3 regions of the Leptothoe sp. LEGE 181152 genome follow, and region 2 is predicted to be linked to each of the others. Evidence: riboswitches for the same ligand, from Rfam matches in the RefSeq annotation. Region 2 holds a riboswitch; each other region holds the start of a gene.
What was found. A riboswitch is a leader RNA that binds a small molecule or an ion and turns the genes downstream of it on or off. The one in region 2 is predicted to bind cobalamin.
Positions count from the first base shown of each region.

Region 1: linked by a shared signal. The riboswitch ahead of QGP82_RS06810 (HupE/UreJ family protein) and the one ahead of QGP82_RS10045 (hypothetical protein) in region 2 are both predicted to bind cobalamin.
Region 3: linked by a shared signal. The riboswitch ahead of QGP82_RS11480 (TonB-dependent receptor plug domain-containing protein) and the one ahead of QGP82_RS10045 (hypothetical protein) in region 2 are both predicted to bind cobalamin.

Region 1 is NZ_JASATU010000012.1:64,537-72,797, forward strand. It holds gene QGP82_RS06800 (pentapeptide repeat-containing protein) at 1-571, opposite strand, end outside; gene cobW (cobalamin biosynthesis protein CobW) at 768-1,808, opposite strand; gene QGP82_RS06810 (HupE/UreJ family protein) at 2,201-2,884, opposite strand; cobalamin riboswitch at 2,907-3,051, opposite strand; gene pyrC (dihydroorotase) at 3,172-4,200, opposite strand; gene QGP82_RS06820 (cob(I)yrinic acid a,c-diamide adenosyltransferase) at 4,261-4,899, opposite strand; gene cobN (cobaltochelatase subunit CobN) at 4,896-8,261, opposite strand, start outside.
Region 2 is NZ_JASATU010000017.1:417,087-425,347, reverse strand. It holds gene QGP82_RS10080 (2Fe-2S iron-sulfur cluster-binding protein) at 1-101, opposite strand, end outside; gene QGP82_RS10075 (SAM-dependent methyltransferase) at 901-1,683, shown strand; gene QGP82_RS10070 (hypothetical protein) at 1,760-2,200, opposite strand; gene QGP82_RS10065 (tetratricopeptide repeat protein) at 2,406-2,915, opposite strand; gene QGP82_RS10060 (ferritin-like domain-containing protein) at 3,605-4,039, opposite strand; gene QGP82_RS10055 (hypothetical protein) at 4,292-4,879, shown strand; partial or broken gene QGP82_RS10050 (SAM-dependent methyltransferase) at 5,162-5,290, opposite strand; gene QGP82_RS10045 (hypothetical protein) at 5,469-5,735, opposite strand; cobalamin riboswitch at 6,019-6,163, opposite strand; gene QGP82_RS10040 (MFS transporter) at 6,225-7,409, opposite strand; gene QGP82_RS10035 (TMEM165/GDT1 family protein) at 7,487-8,104, opposite strand.
Region 3 is NZ_JASATU010000017.1:757,618-765,878, reverse strand. It holds gene QGP82_RS11500 (winged helix-turn-helix transcriptional regulator) at 1-211, shown strand, start outside; gene QGP82_RS11495 (Rieske 2Fe-2S domain-containing protein) at 243-1,232, opposite strand; gene QGP82_RS11490 (TetR family transcriptional regulator) at 1,285-2,064, shown strand; gene QGP82_RS11485 (phosphotransferase enzyme family protein) at 2,086-3,069, opposite strand; cobalamin riboswitch at 3,239-3,394, shown strand; gene QGP82_RS11480 (TonB-dependent receptor plug domain-containing protein) at 3,778-5,817, shown strand; gene QGP82_RS11475 (ABC transporter substrate-binding protein) at 5,841-7,115, shown strand; gene QGP82_RS11470 (phosphodiesterase) at 7,112-7,885, shown strand; gene QGP82_RS11465 (iron chelate uptake ABC transporter family permease subunit) at 8,077-8,261, shown strand, end outside.

The DNA.
Region 1 (8,261 bases), on a different contig from region 2:
CCCCGCTGAGGTCGGCATATCTCAGGTCAGCCCCGCTGAGATTGGCATACCTAAGGTTGGCACCGCTGAGGTTAGCCCCACTGAGGTCAGCACTGATAAGGTCAGCCCCACTCAGGTTAGCGCCGCTGAGGTCGGCCCCGCTGAGGTTAGCGCCGTTGAGGTTGGCCCCGCTGAGGTCGGCATATCTGAGGTCGGCATATCTGAGGTTGGCCCCGCTGAGGTTGGCACTTATAAGGTCGGCGCTGATGAGGTCGGCCCCGCTCAGGTCGGTCCCGCTCAGGTCGATTGCCTCTGCATTTCTGTTAGCAATGCGGAAACGAAGAAACAGGAAAACCCCACCGGCAACCATTGCGAGCGTCCCAATCCCCCTGATGAGGGTTTGACGATGTGGGTGAGCAAGGGTGACTCTTTCGTTGTAGGATAGGCGACCGTCATCTGGCTGAGGTTGACGAACGGGGAGTAACCAAAGCCACCACACTAACCAGAGAAAGACTGGAGTGGAGATCGCTCCCATCACCCACCCCTTGTTGATGCTTATCTTTGGTGGCCACTGCTTGAATCGCTCTCGCATGCTTGGGACTCCCTCAATGTTGAGCCCATTATCGCTCCCCTCATTCGGGAACGCCCTAAATATTTATGCGCGCTTAACCACCCCATTTACGCCAAGGCGTATTCTGCCTTTTTTGTGCTTTTGAAACCAATGCGGGTTTGAGCCATGGTCCATGGACTTTTGAACTAAGTCGATGGGCCATGGCTCACCATCAGGCCTATGCAGTTCCTGCCATAGCTTGAGTAACGGTCTCTTTATCCAGCTCAGAGCCAATGACCACTAGCCGAGTCTGACGAGATTCATCCGCTTGCCAGGGGCGATCATAAAAGTGATCAAAACGCTGGCCTACACCTTGCAAAACTAGTCGCATCGCTTTGTTTGGGACAGAGACAAAGCCTTTAATGCGATAAATCTCTTGTTGCTGCACCAACGATTGCAAACGTTTTACCAAAACAGCAGGCTCAAACGCCTTATCTAGCTCAACATAAACGGACTCCAGATGATCGTCATGCTCATGCTCTTCTTCATGATCATGATGGCTGTGACGACTATCCAAGTCATCTTCAACAGCGGCATTAAAGCCCAGCAAAATATCTGGGCTAATTTCACCCTGCTGACAAGGAACAACCTTAACGCCCGTGGGTACCGTCTGTTGGAGCCATCGTTGTACCTTAAGACGGTTATCTTCCGACATCACATCGGTCTTAGTTATTAACACCATATCAGCACAGGCTAGCTGATCCTCAAACAGTTCTTCAATGGGCGTTTCATGGTCTAATGAGTCATCTGCCTGTCGTTGGGCTTCTAGGGCCTCTAGATCGCCAACAATTTGACCATTGGCAAGGGCATTGCCATCCACCACCGTTACAACACCATCCACGGTTGCTCCAGTCCGAATTTCAGGCCAACGAAACGCTTGCACTAAAGGCTTTGGCAGCGCTAAACCTGAGGTTTCAATGACAATACAGTCAATGTCTTCTCGCCGCTTTAGAAGAGTTTGCATAGTAGGCAAAAACTCTTCTTGCACAGTGCAGCAGAGACACCCATTAGCAAGCTCTAGAATGTTAGCATCAGGCGTCTCATCTTCATCACAGACCTGGCAGGATTTTAGAATTTCTCCATCAATGCCAACCTCTCCAAACTCATTGACTAATACAGCGATGCGTCGTCCCTGGTTGTTTTGCAATAGATGACGCACCAGTGTGGTTTTACCGGACCCTAGAAAGCCGGTGACTACGGTAACAGGAATTTTATGCATTGGTTTTTCCTAACGACTAAAGATTCAAGATTTTGTGCAAATTTGGTTTGGTAGAGGTGCACATTGGTGCACCCGTCAGGATGCAGACAACTGATTCTGATCCTGCATTGGACGTACAGCAGTGGGTTCCTACAGAGGAACTATTTATTTCTAAAAAAGCTCTTTCCTAAATTCTCTCCAAGCAAATTGAAGTCAAGTATGAAAGAAAGCTAAAAATAACAAACAGGATAGTTTGAGATGTCTAGTCGATCTTTTACCTTTCCTTTTGGAGCTACCATGTACGCATAAGTTGCAGAGTGGGCAAATTCAAGGTCATGTCTACCTTTTGGGACATTATCTTCTAGATACATACACAGTACCCTTTAAGAGGGTTCACAGTAGATCAGCGTAGGTTAAGCGAGCAAAACATAATCCATCATCAGTGTGGACAGAAACGTACCGCCCACACCGCAAATAATAAAACCAGCAAATCGCAGCGCTGAACTTTCGGGTGACTGTTGGAATAGGCGACTACCCATCCCATAAGCAGCTGTTGCGATCGCAAGCTGAATCGATGCAAATCCTAGCAAATAAGCCATCAGAGGACCCATTTCAGCACCAAAGATGGATTCTCCATAAGCAAACCCATGGAACAACCCAGAAATGGCGGCTAAGCCAGTGATAATTGTGCTATTTGGCCGCTCTTTTAGGGCTAGTAGTACACCAAAGACAAGCACTGAGGCAGAAATTACCAGCTCAGGAAGCGGCAAATCAATGCTCATCAAATGAATTCCTGTACCCAAAAGAGAGGCTAAAACAAAGGCAACAGGAATAATTAAGTTGCGACCAATGGCCGCTGCTAACAACCCTGAGGCGATGACAAACACTAGATGATCTAGTCCAATGACCGGATGACCAAGACCGGATAACAATCCTTCAATGAAATTACTGGGTGTCTTTCCGCCCAACGGATGATGAGCTAGGGCAGGCAACCCATTGAGGAGAAATGCTGCGATCGCAACAAGCGCAATCTCACCTGAACGACAAAGATTCTTAACCTTGAAACCCTTCAAGGCGACTAAAGCATATAAACCCATCTGTACCTCGCAGATCAATAAAACGGCAGGTTGACCATCGGCGGGCATTCTGACTGGGAGGTATAAAACTTCCTTCACAGCTGCGGGACAGTGGCAGATTTTCACTGCGCTTTCCCCCTTTCCTCTAGCGGCTGTTCCCCACTAGAACCGATGCTAAGCAGATTAAATCTACCACCTTCGCCTTCGCTTTGGATATCAAAATTGCACAGGATTAACTATTTAGGATTGGCATAGAACGTTGTTTCTTGGCTTTCTGTTAGAACTATACCCATACCCTGTTGCAGATCCTATGCCATTTGCCACGTCATCTCTTCCCCTGCCCGTAACGGCACAAGTTCAGACTCAGTCAGAGGCACTTCATCGGGGATGCGCCACGTTGTTTTGACCAAGGTAATTTGCTGCGTATTGCGGGGTAGTTTGTAAAAGTCTGGTCCATGGAAGCTGGCGAACGCTTCTAGTTTATCGAGGGCGTCAACACTCTCAAACGCTTCTGCATACAACTCCATAGCATGCAAGGCCGAATAGCAACCGGCACAGCCACAGGATGTTTCCTTATTGTTGCGATCATGGGGGGCACTATCGGTGCCCAGAAAAAACTTAGGATTACCCGAAGTGGCCGCTTGCAAAATTGCCCGACGATGCTGCTCATGTTTCAAAATTGGCAGGCAATAGAAATGGGGGCGAATTCCTCCTTGGAAGAGCGCATTACGGTTAAACAATAAATGCTGCGGTGTGATGGTTGCAGCCACATGGTTATGGGCCAGAACAAACTGCACAGCATCTGAGGTGGTAATGTGCTCAAGCACGATACGCAGGTTGGGAAATCGCTGCTTAAGTGGGAGCAAATGTTGCTCGATAAATATCTTCTCACGATCAAAAACATCGACCCCTTTATCGGTCACTTCCCCGTGTAACAATAGGGGCATGTCCACCTGCTGCATGGCAGCAAAGACGCGATCGCACTTACGAATATCCGTCACACCAAAGTCTGAATTAGTTGTTGCACCGGCTGGATAGTATTTAACCGCTTTAACAAACTGGGAGGCTTTGGCCGTAATGATCTCTTTGGGGTCTGTATTGTCAGTCAGGTAGAGGGTCATCAGCGGCTCAAATTGTTTGCCAGCTGGAATGGCTGCAATAATGCGATCTCGATAGGCTGCCGCATCCGCTACCGAGCGCACGGGGGGCTTCAAATTCGGCATAATGATGGCGCGGGAAAACTGACGCACCGTATGGGGCAAAACCGCTTTCAGCATCACACCGTCCCGCACATGCAGATGCCAGTCGTCGGGTCGGGTTATGGTAAGCTTTTGCATCTTTTAATCATTAAACAAGTAGCAAGGTGATTATAGTGTCCATCCACTATGGAAAGCCATCTAATACTCAATCCCTATCTGGGCTGGAATACCTGCACTGATGGGGTGCTTGATGCGATTCATTTCTGTCACCAAATCAGCAACATCAATTAATTCCTGGGGCGCATAGCGTCCAGTACTGGCCACATGACAATGGTTAGGACGAGCCTGAATGCCTGCCATTACAGGTGTCAGATCTAGCCGAGCTTTTTTGAGCGCAATGTGTAATTCATCCAGAACAACCAGGGAAATATCGGGATCCGCAATGAGCTTGGTTGCCGTTTGCCAGGCCTGCTCCGCCATCCGCTGGTCTTGATCCGGGTCCTGGGTTTCCCAGGTGAACCCCCCACCCAGGGTATCGATACTGATGGGAAAACCCTGTTCCTTGAGCTTTTCCAACATGATGCGATCGCCATCGGGAAACGCACTGTCGTTTTTAATAAACTGCACCACAGCCACCCTCATATCATGGGCTAAATGGCGATAAACCAGGTTCATGGCACTACTGGTTTTACCTTTACCTAATCCTGTAAACAAAAGATAAAGTCCTTTTTCATTCCCTGCGCGGTTGGCACGGGACTGATCTTTAGCGGCTTTTATCTTCTGTAGACGGGCTTGCTCTTCTGACGTATTTTGTGGGGTGTTCTGTGGGTTGGTCATAGTGTTTCCTCAATGTGAGCTTCGGCATCTAATACAATGGCCCTCAGCTGTTCTAGCATTTCGGGTGAAACCTGTTGCCATAATCCTCGCTGGTGGGCTTCTAACAACCGTTCTGACATATCCCGTAACGCCCAGGGATTATGGGTCTGGATAAAGCGTTGAACGTTGTCGTCTAGAATGTACGTCTCGGCAACGCCAGCATACATAAAATCAGCCACCGCGTGGGTTGTTGCATCATAGGCAAAGAGATAATCCACCGTGGCAGCCATCTCAAAAGCGCCTTTATAGCCATGGCGCATCACCCCGGCAATCCATTTAGGATTGACAACGCGGGAACGGTAAACTCGGCTGATCTCCTCGGGCAAAGAGCGAATGCGCGGCTGTTGGGGGCGGGAGTGATCACCAAAATAGGCTGTGGGATTTTTGCCCTGGGTGGCGCGCACGGCAGCGACTAGGCCCCCCTGAAACTGGTAGTAATCGTCAGAGTCCAACAGATCATGTTCTCGATTATCTTGATTGTGCAACACAATTTGCAGCTGCCCTAGCCGTTGTTGAAAGACATCGGGAACGGAGGTGGAGCGCAATTTGCCCAACGGTTCCTGTGGGGAGGGCTCTCCTGTGCTGGGTCGCCCATAGGCATAGCAACTCCAGTTAATATAAGCCTGGGCCAGGTCGCGATCGCTACTCCAGTTTTGTGCCTCAATCAGTCCCTGAAGTCCGGCACCATAGGCCCCTGGCTTAGACCCAAACACCCGGTACTGGGCACGAATATCGGCATCCTCAGCACTAAACCCCAGGGACTGCCAATGGTCGGCTTCTTGCTTTACCTGGGTAGCCAGGGGATTCATGCCAGACGGTTCATCCAGCGCTGCCACCGCTGCCACCGCTGAGTTAAACAAATCAATCAGGTTAGGAAAGGCATCGCGGAAGAATCCCGAAATGCGCAGGGTAACATCTACGCGGGGGCGTTGCAGCACCGATAGGGGCAGAATTTCAAAATCCACCACCCGACGACCCACCCCATCCCAAACGGGGCGCACTCCCAGGAGAGCCAGGGCCTCAGCCATGTCATCTCCGCCCGTGCGCATGGTGGCCGTGCCCCACATGGACAGACCCAGGGTTTTGGGATAGTCTCCCTGCTCTTGGGTGTAGCGCTCCACCAGGTTCTCTGCGGCTCGACGACCCACATCCCAGGCACTTTCCGTCGGCAGTCCCCGAATATCAACGCTGTAAAAATTCCGCCCGGTGGGCAGCACATCCGCCCGTCCCCGCGTCGGTGCACCAGAGGAACCGCTGGGCACATAGCCTCCATTTAAGCTGTGGAGCAGGTGGGTGATTTCCTCGGAGGTTTGGGTGAGTTTGGGCCAGAGCCACTGGCGGATCCAGGTAAGTTCTGCAGTTGTTTTAGGACCGCAGACGAAATTCTCTTCCTTAGCCAGCAATTGTTCCACTAAGCAAGCCGCCTGGTGTTCTAGTACTTCAACGGCATCACCAACGGTGTAGAGAGTTGCCAACCGCTCAGGCTGCAACAAAGTATCTGGTATCTCCAGATCTTTGATAACAGTGCCTAAATCTGCGGTGAGGGGGTCAAAATGCAGATCCCAGCCCCAGTCGTCTGAGATCGCACGGGTTAACCCCTGACGACCGGGACCGGGCTGCCGGGCAATGGCCACCATCAAATCCCGCAGCTGCCTGCCATCGGGGCACAGACCTAAAATATGCAACCCATCACGGATTTGAGCTTCCTTGAGATCACACAGGTACCCGTCTGTTTGGGTAATAAATTCGCTAAAGGCATTTGAATCTAACGATTGATCATTGCGCCGCGATCCAGGTTGCTTTTCTTGGGAGAGTTGCAGCTGTGGCAAGATGGGAGCCAGACCTGGCAAAAAACTGAGATCCTGTTGTAGATTTGCTTGGGTGACCAGGGAACAGATGTGATCGCGAATCACTGGAAGTCTTTTTGGATCTAACGACTCCGCATCGTAATACTCGTCAATCAGCGCCTCCAATCGATGCAGCGAGCCATAGAGTTCAGCCCGAGTCAAAGGTGGCGTCAGGTGATCCAAAATCACCGCCTGCGCCCGACGTTTTGCCTGGGTGCCTTCCCCCGGATCGTTGACAATAAAGGGATATAAATGGGGCATTGGCCCCAGGGCCACTTCTGGATAACAGGTTTCAGACAGGGCCAAACTCTTGCCCGGCAGCCATTCCAAATTGCCATGTTTACCCACATGGACAACAGCTTGGGCTCCCCACTGGCAACGCAGCCAAGCATAAAATGCAAGATACCGATGGGTGGGTTCTAAATCTGGCGCATGGTAGTTCAGCGACGGATCATCGTCATAGCCCCGAGAGGGTTGAATGCCGATAAAAATGTTACCCAGTTGAATGCCGGCAATGGGAATATCCACGTCAGGGGCCACCGCTCCCCAGCGGTCAATGACACCCTGTTGCACAGCCGCAGGCAGCATTTGAAAATACTCTTGATAATCTTTTGCTGAGAGAGTTTGATGCACAGGGCGCATGCCTTGCCCTTCAGGATCATTGGTAATGCCCTGGGTAAGCCAGTCGATCAAATCTGCACCGGTGGCCGATAAAATTTCTTCTGGGGGAATAGTGCCGGGGGTAACGGTATAGCCTGCTGACGTTAGCGATCGCAAAATCTCCAAACAGCTAGCGGGAGTATCCAGCCCCACCCCATTGGCCAAACGACCATCTTTGTTGGGGTAGTTGGCCAGAATTAGTGCCACCTTGCGCTGCTGGGGTGCCGTGCGCCGCAGCGTTACCCAATTAGCTGCCAGGTCAGCAACAAACTCAATACGATCAGCCTTCGGCTCATAGGCCATCATCGTCGTCTCCAGCTGAGGATGATCCGTCTGCACCGCCTTAAACGACACCGCCCGACTAATGATGCGGCCATCCACCTCCGGTAGCGCCACATTCATCGCAATATCTCGGGGTGACAATCCTCGCCACTGTTGTTGCCACTGGTCTTCACTGCCACCGCTGAGCATCACCTGAAGCACCGGCACATCTAACTTTTGCCAAAAGTCCACCTGGGGAGACTCAGCATTTAACTTAGCAAGAGAGAATCCAGTGGTATTCAAAATCAAATCAATACTACGATTCTCAGTGAGTTCAGTTAGCAGCTGAGCCTGAATATCTGGATTGCGGAGAGAGGGCAGAAAAAGCGGCAGCGGATTTAACCCACGGCATTGCAAGGCTTCGCAAAGAGTATCAATGACGCGGGTATTGCCAGACAGATAATGAGCCCGATAGAAAAAAATCGCCACCGTCGGCTGGGGCTTAAGATATTTTCTCGAAGAAACTATATCGGTTGAAGTCCCCCCGAGCACCCC
Region 2 (8,261 bases):
TCCTCTTCAGCAACATCAAGAATGTACTCATCTTCAGGCACCTCAATGATTGCATTGATGCCGTACTTTTCATTGACAAGATTCACTTTGTAAGTCTGCATGTACGTTATTTAAAGAACAAAATATTCCTCTCGTATTATTGCAATATTTTCTCAATAATCAACTCATAAATTAAAAATTACTAATGATTTCGCTGTAGCTATTCAGGATGCTGATTTGTAGATTACACCTACATCTATTGGCGAGTAATTCTCAACTCTCTAAGGGTAAGTCACTTTCATGAATATACGCTATTATTGAGAATAAATCCTATTAATAAAGGTGAAACATATGGTTGCCTGTCCTTGCTGTTCTGGGAATTTGCTGCGCCATGTTCGTGCAGCAGGTCTCTACTGGATGTGTTTACGGTGTCGTCAGGAAATGCCACTAATGACCAGTGTAGAGCTTGTTAAACAAAACCATAAAGTAGACCAGCATTTCGTTGTTGAATATTCCCGCAGCTAGGGCTTTCCTGTTGGTTAACCCATAACTGAATATGATACCGGTAGCCTAAGTATATAGGACTGATTCTCAATATTAACTGTATAATTATTTTCACCTGGAATAGTTGAATTCTAGTTGCTATTGGCAGCCAAAGGGCTTTCTGTGGGTTCTGCTCAATGAGACTTTTGGATTTTTTCAGAATTTGGCTATTGCGGTGTTCACTCGGTTATTTTGTGGTTAAAATATTTTTTATTTCAACCACAATTTTTTTTGTCGAAAGGTAGTGAGCCCCTGACTCCTTCGTCCTAACTCCCTGTCGAGCCGAGCTTTCCTGGATTAAGTGGATGCTCCGTGTATGAGCTACCTCATAGAATAAGATGGAGTTCTTTGGCATATTCAGGGTATTGTCTTGCGCTAATGAATATGGCTCAGATAGATCTGAAAACTGCCCCAGCCCATCAAGTGTTAGCAACTGCCGGTAAACAGGCTCTTCGCCCAGGAGGATATAGAGCGACTGAACAGCTTTTTGCCTGGGCTGACTTTCAGCCTGGTGAAACTGTTCTAGAATTGGCGGCAAGCTTTGGTTACAGTGCAATTTCCTTGGCGCAGTGCTACGGAGTACGTGTGGTGGGCATCGAGAAAAATTCTGACAGTGTGGCTCGTGCCCAAGCCAATATTGCTGCTGCTGGCTTAACTGACCAGGTCAGTGTTATTAAGGGAGATATTTTCCATTTAGAGGAAATTACAGAACAGTTTGACTATGTGCTAGCAGAAGCAATTTTGACCATGCAGTCTGCCGCAGGTAAGGTTAAAATTTTGTCTGGCATTTGCGATCGCCTCAAACCTAATGGTCAATTTCTTAGTCACGAATCGCGGGCGAGTGATTCTAATATTGAGGCTATTCATCGAGACCTGTCCACCACTATTCGGGTGAATGCCGCCCCGTTGTCCATGCAGGGATGGATGGATGTTTGTCAAACCGCAGGACTCACTGTAGAGCAGTCCAACAGTGGTCCTATGGCACTGCTTAACCCTCTCTGTATTGCTAAAGAGGAAGGCGTACCGACTCTACTAACCATGGGTTGGAATATGCTCACCCGTCCGGTTCTCCGTCAGCGCATTCTCTCTATGCGAGAAACGTTTATCCGTCATGGCAGCAACTTAGGTTATGTTGTGCTTTGTGCCAGAAAGGAGAGATAAACCATGTCTAGTCTCACGTTTATGCCCACGTTGTCTGCTGTTGGTTAGTGCCGTAGATTATATTTCAACTAAGACTCTAAAACGATGCCGAGGAACCTGACTGTTTTGTTTTTACTAGGGCAACTCTTCCATACCGGGGATCAATATCTAGTCCCATGATTTCTACCTCATGTTTATCAGTCTGAGAAGAGTCCTCAATTGTATAAGTTACGACTTCTCCAGGTGTCAACGTTAAACAGTGATTGAAGATGGCTTTCCTGGACTTTATGGGTAAAAACACGGTGTCTCCATAGGCCAAAGCCGCATGATTTTGAAAGGTAACTTGTCCATCATGGGTTAAGATCCCCGCTGGTGTTGGAAATTGATCACACCAATGAACAGCTAAAAACCAACGAGCATCAGCTAGCCGATTAAAAATATGCCCCTTCTTGGGATGTTGTAATACACGGTAGCCACCTTTGACCGAGATAATAGTGCCACCTAAAAAAGCAACGGCAACATCAATAAAGTGATTCATTGTTCAGAGTCATGGATTGTGTGACTTCAAGAATTGTTTTCGAGGATGTTAATAACTGTGAAGAAAATTATAGATTGAGAATTTTAGAAATTAGTATGCTCCAAGCGATCGCAACAGTAATTGGGGACAGAATTAACAACAGATTTATGTCAATTATGGCAGGAGGATCCCACATAAACTAATGCTCTCCAGAAATATGTAATCTTTACGGCTTTTCACCGATTTGCTCTAGTCGGCTCAATACAATCTGACGATTTCGTCGTGCGTTCTGATAGCCAGGATTATGCATCAAGGCTTGTTCAAATGAATGTAGAGCATCTTGATACCTTTCCAGGTTGAAAAGGGCATCCCCTCGGTTATCCCAACCGAGAGCGGAGCCTTGTGCGCCCCATTGACTATTGATTTCAAGGGCTAAATCACAGGATACTAAGGCTTGATGAAATTCTTGCAGTTGACTGAGAACACCACAGCGATTTGCCAAAACAAGAGAATACTCTGGTTCAATTAATAAAGCATGATTGTACGCTAACAAAGCATCTGGATAACGCTTTTGGCTAAAAAGCTGTTGCCCTAAATTATTCCATACTGTGGCATCAGTGACACTGGCAACAGCAGGGGATACGTTAACTATTAAACAGAGAAAAAGAGTGATAACTATCGTGACTAACGATTCAATCTCTCGACCCACCATTACTTGCATGCCTCCCGCATTCATACATGCTCAGACAGATGACCTTAGCATCACCTAAATAAGAAAAATTGTCAATAAGGATCTACGGCAATTTGTAGGTGATTTTATGAATTTAGGAGCGTGACTGATAATGCCTGCGCCACGGGAAGCAACTGTATTTAGTTTGCTCAGCAGACGATTAAGCAAACCTGAGGGACTTGTCGGTTCACATATCCGTTCGGGTGTTAGGTGATAGGGTTGGGTACTTTGGCTTAATACTTACACTTATCATCTCTAGGGCCTCATACCGTTTGGCCAGCCTGTGATCGTGAAATATGCGTGTAATCCCAGGTTTAGCGTAGGCAAGATCGGCTGAGATCGCAATCGCCCTACCATCGATCCCCGCTAAAAATCAGCTTTCTAAGCATAGGCCTTTCTTGAGATTTATACCCAATAAGCCTGATTTATGTACAACTTAACGTCTTCTAAAATTTGGTAAGCGGCTAGAATGCTGCGACCCACTACCCAAATTTTCCCATCCTTTTGGAGTAGATGAAGCTTATCCTGCCAAGGCTCAGGCACCTTGCCTGCTTTGATCTCGTTATCATCGTCTCAACGATTCCGTTGTTTGGGCACCGGTACTAATGTGGCATCGACGATTTGACCACATAGGGCTTGGTAGCCCATCGCGTTAAGATAGGCCCCCAAACTACCTAAGCAACGGTTCCACGAGCTCAACTATAATCACGCAACATTTTTTTGATCTCGAGTGTATGCATTTCTTCCTGTCCAATTTTGGTACGGGTATATTCTTCCAAATAAACGCTGGCGTTTTGGACCACATCTAGGAGCTTTTTGTACATATTTAATGCCGTTTGCTCATGGTTTAGACTTTCTGACAGGAGGTCTTTAACCGAGTGGCGGTTGTTTTCCTCAATAGCTGAGATTTGCTGACTGGGATGGCCTTCTAGCCCAGTAATAATCTCACCGGCTTCTTGGGCATGGAGTAAAGATTCATTTGCCTGAGTCTTGAAAAAATCTACAATCGGAATGCGATTGGGCCCAGTAACCATTAAAGAACAATGGGTATAACGCACCACACCAGCTAGCTCAAATTCCATAATTTGATTGAGCAGTTCAATGGTTTGTGAGGTGTCAAGGTTTTTCATTTAGTCATGTTGAGAATCAACGAGTTCTGATTATAAGCATGGAATAGGTTTTATGGGTGGCTATGATTTAATGGTTGGAGTTGAAAGATGATTGGGGCATGGGTTTAGCTAAGTAGACATAAATCATCTGGTAGATCATCTGGAAGCCTGCAATTTCAATTGCAACTAATAAGAGAAAGCTCATATTTCAACTGTTTCCAATCCCTTGTGCTATCGTCAAAGTAGAGTCTCATAAAGCAGAGGCGCTCTATTATGATTGGGCGTTTAGTGATTAGTTTAGGGTTGTTGGGGAGTATCTGTATAACGAGTGCAGCCACTGCCGCTGGGCTAGATGTTGTCGACTCGGCCACATTAGGAACCCACCGTAATTTACCTTGGTCAGAGCCAGTTCAAATCAATGATCCGTTTGAAGGCAGCTTTGTTGGGGTATTTGACCGTCATTCCTTTAGCGATCGCTTTTTGAATACAACCGCCCGAATTGAGGTGCAGAGCCTCTGGAGTCGTGATTTTATTCGGGTGCTGTCGATTATTCGCGATCGCGACTGTCTCAGCGGGTCGTTTCGGGTTTCTCCAGATTTGAGTTGCTCAGAATTTAGTAACGCCAGAAATATCATTCAACTTTTCATTAAAGTTGATGGCGATGTGTTTCAAATTGATGGACAAAATAATGTGTTCTCAGTGAGCAATGAGTTAGCCCAAGCGTTGCAAAATGCACCAGAGACAACGCTTGATATTCGACTGGTGACTGATAGCGGCGAAGCAATCGATAGCAAAATTGGCGAGGACACCGTTAAAGCTTGGAAAACGGTCTATGCCACCGATCTGGCTCAGCCATTTTAAGACAGCACTCGTGCATCAATTTGATGGATGAGTTAGCTTGATTTGCACATACAACGGCACCTCGCCCCCGGCTAGAAAGCCGCTCCAGGCATTATATCCGAGGGGGAAGATTAGTGGCGACAAGCACCTGCTGCCAGTTTGCCTAGGCTGAAGGGATCATGTTTCTGAGTTTCCCTGCTGTGGAGTGGCACTGGACGGATACCAGTTTAATGCAAGAAGGGCCTGGCTAGCCACGACCATCTTTTGTCCGTTATCTGAAAGGGGCCGTTCACCCAAGTCTAGCGAGTCAGCCCGCACGGCACGGAACACGCCGAAGCGACACAGGCCACCCCCAAAGGCTAAACGCATTAATAGAAATGTGGGTACTTCTCGCAATGATTTGAGCAGTCCGACAACCCCAAACCGCATCAGTGATGATGACCCATGGGTGCGGGGAGTCAGCAGATAAACAACGATGTCAACCACCAGCAAAATCGCTAGGAGGGCAACAAGCAATGACAAAATATTCATGTTAGTAACTATTCTCATTTTTAGGATGGAGGCGGTTGCCCACTGGGGCAATGGACATACGATGAGAGAACTGCCGTTGTCAACATCGACGCATGCGGCGAGTCACTGATTGAGAGAGAGATGCGATCGTACATCCAATCAACATCAACCAACCCCGCCATGGAAATCGCCTGGCTGGTTTTCCAAAGGTCTTTTGGCTCCGCATCTTATGGGTAAGTGCCGTTTGTGAAACAAACGTAAGTGCCGCTTGTTTCACAAACGGATGAACTGATGCAGGAATACATCCAGGGCGATGCAGATACTGTTGCAACATGAGTGCTTCAGGCGGCAGTATAATGGATGGCACGATGCTTTTAACTTTTTTCAAAATGATCTGTTGAGAACGGGTTAGACAGTGCTAAGAGCAATAGATTGTTCATACCTTTTGCAGGCATAACAATCCGTGACACACTGGCCAACAGTTTCTCAAAAAATTAATTAGATAACTAACAGATGCCCAAAATTAACAGGCACACTTCATAGTTATGGAGCTAGATATGCCTAGGGTAGAGCATTGTAGAGATTTCCCCTGGCAACATAGTTACAATTACGCACTAAAATCATCATCCGTACCTCGCAGATGTTGTAGAACATGAGTTGAACTATCGGCGGGCATTCTGACTGAGAGGTGCGACACCTCCTTCACAGCTGCGGGACAGCGGCAGATTCTCACTGCTCTTTCCCCGTTTCCTCTAAGGACTGTTTCCCCTTAGAACCGATACGCCCAGTAATCTAGCACATTCTGACTACGCACAACACGGAATGTTAATTCAATTTGCGGTGCTGTCTGTGCGGCTCATTCTCGATTCCCTGACTCTAACGATGGCAAATGCATTCGCATTAGCAATAGTGTGGCGATCACCGCAGCAACAGAACTGACATAAAAAGGAGCCGCTGTAGAGACTGTTGCATAGAGCCAGCCAGCGATGAGACTGGCAGGTAATGCAGACAAACCAACTACCATATGAAAGGTGCCGGTTTCAGCGCCTCGTCGGTTGGGGTGTACTAGATCGGCAACAAATGCTTTTTGGACACCCCGCGTTAGAGTGCCATAGAGGCCGTATAACATAAACAGTAACCAAATAATAGCAGGCGTCTCTGCTTGAGCAAATCCCAAATAGGTGATAGCAAAGACAAGATATCCACTGACGAGTAGCGGTCGTCGCCCTATTTGGTCAGATAGACGACCAGCGATCAGTCCTAATCCAACGGCTACCAGGTTAAAAGCTGCGTATAGTAACAGAAGTGTAGAGCCGGTAAAGCTCAGCTCTTGGGCCCGTAATAACAGAAAAACATCCGATGAATTTCCTAAACTAAAGAGGGTAACGGCTAGTAAATACTGTCGATAGGTGGGGCTTAATCCTCGTAATGTAAATTGGGGACGTGCTTTTCTAGTTTGGGGACGTTGTTCTTTGACCTGAGTTAGTAAGATCAAAACACCCAGGAGCGCTGGGAAAAATGCGATCGCAAACACGCCTCGATAATTTCCTACAGAGTGTTGCAAAAAGACAAAACCCACCAGCGGACCCAGCACTTCACCCACCGTTTCCAAACTATGGTGTAAGCCAAATGCCTGTCCCCGTTGGGCAGCAGTACAATTCTCAACAATTAGAACATCCCGTGGTGCAGCTCGTAATCCTTTGCCAATCCGATCAAACAAACGTGCCCCTAACACATGGCCCCAGGTTCCCGACAGAGCTAACCCTAGTTTAGACAATGCCCCTAAGCTATAACCGGCCAACGCAAAAGGTTTGCGCCGACCGGCCCAGTCCGACAGCCAGCCAGAGTACAGTTTCAAAATACTGGCCGTGCTCTCAGCAATCCCCTCGATCAGCCCCACTGTCCAAACTGGAGCACCCAGCATGCTCGTCAAGAAAAAAGGTGTTAGTGGATACACCATCTTGCTGGCAAAATCAGTCAGCAAGCTTACCCAGCCTAGAGCTTGAACGGTTCGTGTCAGCCTACGTGATTGATTAGTCATAGAATCCTACTGGGGGTTCTCAGGATGAAGTAGCAGGGGGATAAGATGATCTGTCCTATCCCCCCTGCCCTCAAAAATTAAGCTTGAGGCATGAACAGAGCCAAGCTGCCAAACAGTAAAAACAGTCCTCCACCTAATGCAGTCAGTGTACGTTCTGAAACCCTGCCACAGAGCCAGCGACCACAGTTAGTGGCAATGGCTGCACAAATAGCATGGCCCAGGACGGCACCCATCACGACTCCGCCAGGTGGATTGGCTGCGGCCAGAGCAATGGTAGCAATTTGGGTGCGATCGCCCCACTCCGCCACGAAGACTAACCCAAAGGTCTCGGCCATAATTGCCAAGGGAGTCTCTTTCGGTTTTCTCTTGCTTTTTTCTGCCCTATCTACTGCTTCAGCCGCATCTTTCTCTTCGTCTCCTGTTGTTGCCATCTGGCTAGCCTGATATAGCAGCCGAATACCAAAAACAATAAATAAACAAACCTCAGCCCATTTAACCACTGAGTCGGGTAACAGTGATGCCGCCTGCCCAACTAAAACGGAGAGTATTGTCATGAGGGCTAATGCCCCAACCGCCCCTGCAAATACCCAGCGGCGACGATGGCGCATGGCCAAAATGGCGGCAATAAAAAAGGTCTTATCACCCAACTCAGAGATAGTAATCAATAACAGACTGGCCGTAAATGCAGCTAGCATCCTTTCAAATTCCTCAGATCACAACGGTCTCTGGCACGAATTTGACGAGGCACAAGACTCCACCAAATCCGCGTCAGCAGATTTAGTGAAGGTCTCGCTAATGACTAGTGGAAATTCCCTATCATTCTCTGAACCAGGCTCATCACCAGTATGTTGA
Region 3 (8,261 bases), 340 kb from region 2:
GCGATTTAATGATCTCGCTCGTCAGATTGGCGGTGCTAGCAAGAAAATGGTGAACCAGCGTCTTAAAGAGATGGAAGACGCAGGACTCGTGAAACGCCAGGTAATCAGCACAAGACCCATTGCCGTGGCTTACGAAATCACAACGTTTGGTTGTACTGCCCTAGGCTTTCTAGAAGAGTTAAAAAAATGGTCAGAAGATAACAATCTCTAAGCAAAATTTCAATATAGCTTGTTACCTTCCATTACTTTGAAAGATTAGGTTCGACAACAGTTGGAAAACTTTCAAAGTTACGACGTACCCAGTCCATACCCACTTCATTGTTGAGCTTGATTTTTCTAGGTGTATCAGAGTAAATTTTGCCCAGAATATCTGCATCTTGTTCGACAACCACTTTGCTAAAGCTAAGAAAGCTGTCACCTAGCAGATTAAATAGAGGGTGTTTTGCCTGACCAAACAACAAAATATATGTGCGAGTTCGGTTTTCCGCTTCAGGTATAAAGAGATGACATTGAGCAATTTTACCCAATGGAGTTTCTCCATGAAAAATAACCAAAGATGGAAAATGGTTCTCCAGATGAGCTTTTAGCCTATTAGGCAATAGAAAGAGATCTGGCTTTCTCACTTTCTCTAATAGAGAATAAGGTTCAGTGGGCATTTCATAAAACGCATGGGAGTGATGCCCCTGATCAACAAACTGATGAAATTCTACCTCAGTAATCCGAAATAAATCTCGGTGAGTACCGTTTTGATGGTTATAGTCATGCATGTTGAGCAGCATCGTCAGTAAATCAGTTTCAACCCTGATATCAGCGGTATGACCCACAAAGTTATATGTTTTGGCCACATCATCCAACACTGTGGGAATCCCAATTTTTGGCTGATGATCCCCATAGGACCAGATAAAATCGCCCTGAATAAAGAGTTTTAACGGCTTTAATTGAGGCAGCGTTTTCTTACCTGACCCAGGCAATACCGTACAGCCCTTGCCATCAAAGGCAAGGGCATGAAATGGACAGGTTACCTTACTGGTGCCGCTGTTGGTTTCACACCATCCTTCTGACAGCATGGCTCCCATGTGAGGGCAAGCATTGGGCAGTGCATGAATGTCTCCAATGGCATCCTTCCACATCACGTAGTCACTGCCATACAGCGACATTTTGCGCGGCTGATCCACTGCCAGCATAGACCTGTGCGCCAATAACCAGGGCGCACCAAAAAGCATAGACTTCATGGGGGTCTCCGTTAGTTATAAAATTGTGAGGAATCCGTCGTGTTTTAAAAATATGACAGACCAGTCGCATTTGTCAAAAAATCTTCGTCGCCAGCCCAAGCAAGAGCGGGGCAAAGAACGGGTGGAAAAAATTTTAGATGCGGCGGCGGCAGTTTTTGATGAGGTTGGTTATAACGCTGCCACCACCCATCAAATTGCAGCGAAAGCTGGGACAGCCATTGGGTCTGTGTATCAGTTTTTTGCAGATAAAGCGGCTATTTTTAACGCGATGGAGCTGCGCCATGTGGAACGCGTCAAGCAGTTTTGGGCCCATATTAATACGCCAGAAATTGTGCAGCTACCCCTGCGGCCAATGATTCATGCCCTTATATCTTCAGCAGTAGAGCTGTTTGAGCAGCCTGTATCTAGAGTGGTGTTTGTCCAGTTTTACACCGCTCGCGATATGTTCCAGTCGATTGACGACAGCATGACCCAAGAAGCCATTGACTTCCTGGCCAACATTCTACAACAGCGCAATTCATCATTAGGGCAAGCCCAATGTGACCTTCTGGCCGAAGTGTGTGTGCACAGTTCTAATGCCTTGATTCTGAAGGCTCTACACACCTCTGACCAAGAGCATCGTCAGCGCTTGACACAGCAGATTGAGGACCTACTAGTGTCATATTTAGAACCGCATGTTGGGAATGATCGTGCCACCAATGTAATGAAAGTAATGATATGCCCGCACTGTCAGTCAAAACGACTATCAAAAAATGGTCGTCGTCGAGGAAAGCAGTGCTATCTCTGTAAGGATTGTGGTAAACAGTTTGTCCAGTCGCTTGCGAGCGATTAGCCTGTCCACCCTTAGGTCTAATTAGCTACCTGAGCTGATCTTTTCAGATATCTGTTTGAGAAAATTTAGATGAAAATTAATATAGTCATCATTGAGCCAGTCCTGGGCCAGGGAATGACCGGTATTAAGCCCAAAGAACCAAATATCTCGTATGGCAATAAACGGTTCGACAAGACTTAAATCCAAATCAGAAATCTCTCTCTTTGACCTATATCCCTCTAGAAAACTTGACCATAGGGCATCTTCTTTGCCAAGCAGCCTAATCACCCACCTAAATGTGGCCAGATCATAAATGCGCCAACCCAGGCCACAGCAGTCAAAATCAAAGTGTGTGACCTTGCCACCATGCTCATGGGCATTCTCTCCATGAACGTCACCATGGCAAAACCCATAGTCCAACTTACCTACCTCTGTAGCATTAACAATTGTAAAAAGACTGTTGGCTAACTCACTTAAGAACTCCCAGTCTGAGGGCCTTTCTGCTAAATAAGGTTGGATCTTGACCAAAGGCTCATCTATAAGATGTTTGAGGTCTAATGTATAGCGGCTAGCATTGGACTCAAACCCTGAAGAACAACTGTGTATTTCTGCCACTGCCTGACCAAGGAGAGTTGCATCTTTTGGATCGTTAAACTCTAAGATATTTCCTTGGGCAAACTGAGTGATAATAACGTGTCGTTCTCCTTCTGGAGCCATAATCGGGGTAATAAACCCTCCTTGCTTTCTCTCAATAGGAATAGCAACAGCTGCCCCCTGCTTATGTAAGTGCATCAGTGCCGCTAGTTCAAACTCTATGTCTGAGCGTGTCCTCCAATTGTGTCGATACACCCGCAATATAAAATCATCTTTTTCGGAAGATAATTTATAGGTGTCATTGAGCCCCCTATGCCAAAACTCGCAGGAGACAGGATTCGGCATTTTATATTGCGGTGCTACTTTACTCAAAAGCTCAGATGCACTCAAGGTCGAATACGTCGCTTTAATAGTCAAGCTGGGCTGAGGCATAGTAAACAGATTAATGATCGCCGTTGCAAATTTATAGAATGGTGGGGAGCGACCTGGATAGGCATTGGTTATCCAGGTCGCTCACAAGGTGGCTCAGGCAAAAGTCTTTTGAGGAGGCCAACAGTATCTAGGTATTTAATCTGAACATCTCACTTTAGATCAGTGTGATATGATTTTACTCTGGATCGGTTCTAGTGGGGAACAGCCACTGGAGTTAATGGGGAAAGCGTAGTGAAAATCTACCACTGTCCCGCAGCTGTGAAAGAGGTTCTAAACCTTGTTTATGCCTCTCAGTCAGAACGCCCGCCGATGCTGTGACCTAAGATATCTGCGAGGTACGGATGTGAATCAAATCTTTTTTGCCCGGTCCAGGCTCCAACGGCGAGTTTGTTGTCGATATGTCTATAGCCCTTGAAACAGAATTGACTAGAGTCTATGTATACGGTCTTTAGCTTCAGTGGCATAGCTAAATAGTCATCTGAAGCATGGCTCTAGCCTTAACTTTTGTCTGCAAGTTGCTTTGGCCTCCACACCTTAAATCCCTCTCCTTCTCCTCAAGGAGAGAATTTTTGGCTTGAAAGAATTTGTTTTTCTCAAAAAATCTCCTCTCTTACTGCCTTCCTTCTTCAGGAGAAGGGTTTGGGGGATAAAGGTGATCCTTTGGTTGTTCGTTTCTCCACACAATACACACTTAAAACCAAAAGACCAATGTCTACTATGTCCAAGTTCCCTGCTTCTCTAACGCTTTTATCTTTTCTATTGGCATCACCTGCCTGGGCTGGAGAAACAACCAAACTAGAAAATTCTGAATTAGCTCAGACTCCTGAGGTAGATGACGTTATTCGGATTAATGTTGTTGAAAGTATCCTTGATCAGCCCGTTTACTCTCCTTTTCGTCGTGAAGGTACTGTTCGTGAGTCAACACAGCCTGTTTATGTGATTAATCGCGAACAAATTGAAACGCAGGGAGCCCGCACTGTTGATGAAGCCCTACTCTATCTGCCCGGAATATTGAGCGAAGGTACAGCCGGTGGTCAGTTGGGCTCTCAGAGTGGTCAGTTTATTCGGGGAGGTGGAACAGCTCAAACCCTGATTTTGCTAGATGGTCGTCCGATAAACGAGATCGGTGCAGCAGGTGGATTTGATCTCTCGACCTTTACAACCGATGCGGTCGAACAAATTGAGGTGCTGCCAGGGGGGGGCTCAGTACTGTATGGATCCAATGCCATTGGTGGTGTCATCAATATCATTACCCGCAGGCCGCTGGAAGAAGCAGGGATAGAGGCAACCACTAGCTTAGATCTTGGCAGCTTTGGCTATAACAGTCAGGCACTACAGGTGCGGGGAAACACTGGCAATGTTGATTGGAGACTCGGTTATAACCGTACCGATTCAGAAAATGATTTTCCTTTTAGCCTAAGCACAACAGACTTTGAGGGTGATCGCAGCAATGCGGAGGTGCTTTATAACAATCTTAATTTTCAGTTGGCAGCTGATATTAATGAACGCAATCGGGTAAGTCTGGGGGCATTGTATCTCACCAAAGATTTAAATGTTCCTGGTGGTGTGCCGACTCCTAGCGGCTTTGGTGCGTTCAATACACTGACTGAAGATGATAGTCAGTATACAGAAAATTTATTACTGGATTTAACCTATGAATCCAAGCTGGGGCAAGGGGATAACTCATTGCTAACAGCACGATTATTTGGTGATTTCCTTGACCTTACCTTCGAGGATCCCATTGCCGATAGCAGTTTTGATACGCCTTCAGAAGATAGGATCGATCAAATTTCCCTAGGTGGGCAATTGCAGCATACCTGGCAGTTTGCTGATAATCAGAACATTACCTACGGTGTCGACTACCGTAATGTTCAAGCAGAAAACGAAACAACTAATTTGTTGACAGATTTAACCACTGAGGCCTATGACAAAAGCATTAATCAAACCGGTATTTTTGCTCGATACCAGGCTGATATCACCTCTCGCGTCAGTGTTAATGCCGGTATTCGGCAAGATTTTAATGATCTGGCTGATGAAGACTCTTTTACTTCATTTAACTTAGGTACACGGGTGGCTTTAACCGATACCACGAATTTTCGGGCTAACTTTGCTCGCAATTTTCGTGTGCCTACCTTATCGGATCTTTTTCTGACCACATTCAACACCAACAACCCAAACCTTGAACCTGAAACTGGCATTAGCTTTGACGTAGGTATTGATCAACAAATCGGCGACCGGGGCTTATTTAGGGTTACCTTCTATCGCAATGAAATTAAGGATGCCATTAACTTTGACAGTGATACCATGAGGTTCGAAAACATTGATCGAGTGGAGGCCATCGGGATTGAGACGGAGCTAAACTACCAAGTGCTTGACGGTGTGTTTGCCTTTGCAAATTACACGTGGAATCGTCCAGAAATTAGGGAAAGTGATAACCCCGATGATCGAGGTAATTCTTTGCCGTTTACCAATGCCGACAGCTTTAATTTAGGTCTGGCTTATGAACCTGGCGATGGGGTATACGCGGCTCTATTCTTACGCTCCATCAGTGATACTTTTGTTGATCGGGGTAATTCAGAAACCCTTGATGGGCGAACAACCTTGGACTTTAAGCTACGGTTGCCTCTAAGCGACAGCTGGGCATTGAATGCCAGCTTAGACAACATTTTTGATGAGCAGTTTGAAGAGTTTCCTGGGTTCCCTGGCATAGGTCGGAGTGTTCAGGTGGGTTTGAAAGGAACTTTCTAATCAAGTAGGGAGAGGGGGTAACAATGGATCGATTTGAAAAGCAGGACTCTGTCCTCCTTGTAAAGGGGGACTATAGGGGGGGCTCGACCACGGCAAAACCATCTATCCAAAAGTCTGTAACAACCGTCTTGCTATTAGGGCTGTTGGCGACGGCTGGCTGCCGACAACTTCCATCAGAGCCTGCCACAGCTGATAATCATGCTGCCTGCGTCACAGACTACAACCCTGCCACAGACTACTTTCCCAACAAAGTTCAGCCTGAATACGCAACTGGCTTTTCCGTTGACTATTATAACCACTACAAGGTCGTTACCGTTACTCAGCCCTGGCAAGCGGCTAATGAGACTTTTGAGTATCTACTAGTGCAGTGCGGAACTCCGGTTCCAGAAGGGTTTGAAGAGGCTCAAGTCATACAAGTCCCGGTCAATACAGTGGTTACACTTTCTACCACCTACCTGCCTCACCTAGAACTGCTGAACCAGTTAGATGGGCTTGTAGGTATGGATGATTTCAGCTTTGTGTATACTCCTAGCGTTCGTCAAAAAATTGAACAAGGGGAACTCATAGCCTTTAGCTCTGGTAAAACTCTCGATCTAGAGCGACTCCTCGTGAGTGAACCAGAGCTGATCATGACCTATGGTATAGGCGACCCGGATGTTGATGGCTACAGTCGTCTGATACAGGCAGGCTTGCCAGTGGTCCTGGCAGGAGAATATGTGGAAAACTCTCCCCTCGGACGCGCTGAGTGGCTGCTGTTTACAGCTCTGTTCTTTAACCAGGAGGCTAAAGCTCAGCAGGTCTTTACAGATATTTCGACTGAGTATGAATCTCTAGTGGAGCTGACGGCTGGTCTGTTAGACCGGCCAACGGTCTTTTCTGGTTTCAGTTATGAGGGTACCTGGTACATGCCAGGTGGCAAGAGCTACGCCGCCCAGTTACTCAGAGATGCAGGTTCTGCTTATCTGTGGGAAGAGAATGAGTCTACGGTTACTATACCGCTTGATTTTGAGTCTGTCGTTGACCAGGCGGCGACAGCTGATGTCTGGGTAAATGTCAGTCAAGATTGGTTCAGTTATGGCGATGCGATCGCAACCGACCCTCGCTATGGCAGTTTTGATGCCTTTAAGCAGGGCAACGTCTTTAACAACAATGCCCGCATCAATGACACTGGCGGCAATGACTACTGGGAGAGTGGGGCCGTTAAACCCCACTTGCTCCTGGCAGATTTAGTTAAGATCTTTCATCCACAGCTATTACCTGACCATGAACTGGTTTATTACCAAAAGCTAGAACCATGAGCCATTCTATTCTCTTAGCCCAAGTGACTGATAGCCATTTGTTAGCCAAAACCACGGACCAGCTGCGGGGCTGTAATACTTGGCAGACCTTTAACGCAGTGTTACGGGAAGTTACCCAGTGTAAGCCTGATGGATTGCTATTGACGGGTGACTTGGCTGAACAGGGAGAGGCTGAGGCCTATGGGAATTTGGTGGATGCACTCTCACCTCTGCAAATTCCCACCTACTGGCTACCTGGTAATCACGATCGTTTAGACATGCTGCAGCAAGTACTCCAGGTTCTGCCCGCTAGTCAGGGGCTGAGCTCCATTGACCTGGGTCCATGGCAACTGATTTTGCTTGATTCAGTTTTTCTAGATGCCACCTTTGGCGAAGGTCATCTTTCTGCACAGCAGTTACAAAAACTGCGTTTTTATTTAACCCATCATCCGCCCAAGCCCACTTTAATTGCACTGCATCATCATCCCGTCTCTGTGGGCATCGATTGGGTAGATCAAATAGGCGTGAAAAATGCCGATGAGTTTTTCGCGCTGATTGAGCAATTTTCGCAGGTGAAGTTAGTTGTTTTTGGACATATTCACCATGAATTTCAACACAAAACAGCCAGGGGCATTGGGGTTTATGGGTGTCCGTCGACTTGTTTGCAGGTGACACCAGCGGTTACGGCTATGGATGATACTCAGCCAGGGTTCCGGTTGGTTCGGTTGTATGGGGATGGGAGGTATGAGACAGAGGTGAGGAGGGTGAATATTGTGGATGGGGAGCGGTGAGTAGGGATGGGGGTTGCTCAGGGCTTTCCTCCCTGAAACCCTCCTGATGTGGGGACCTCAACGTCCCCACGCCCCTCGCATTAGAGGGGTAGGGAGAAGAACTCCGCAGTGCACCTCAAAAAGGGGGGGTTGGGAAGTTCCTAATCATAAAGACTATCTCACTAAAAACTTACCTCACCCACCCAAAAACTATGGCCAACAAAATCTACACCCTCAACTCCACCCATACAAAACACCCAACTATCTCCCAGCCAAAAAAAATATTCAACAAACTAACTAATCACCGACTTAAATCACTTTCCATCAGCCACCTCGGTGGCCTTACCCTCCTCACCCTGGCGCTCATTATCATATTTCTTGCTAGCCTCGCCCTAGG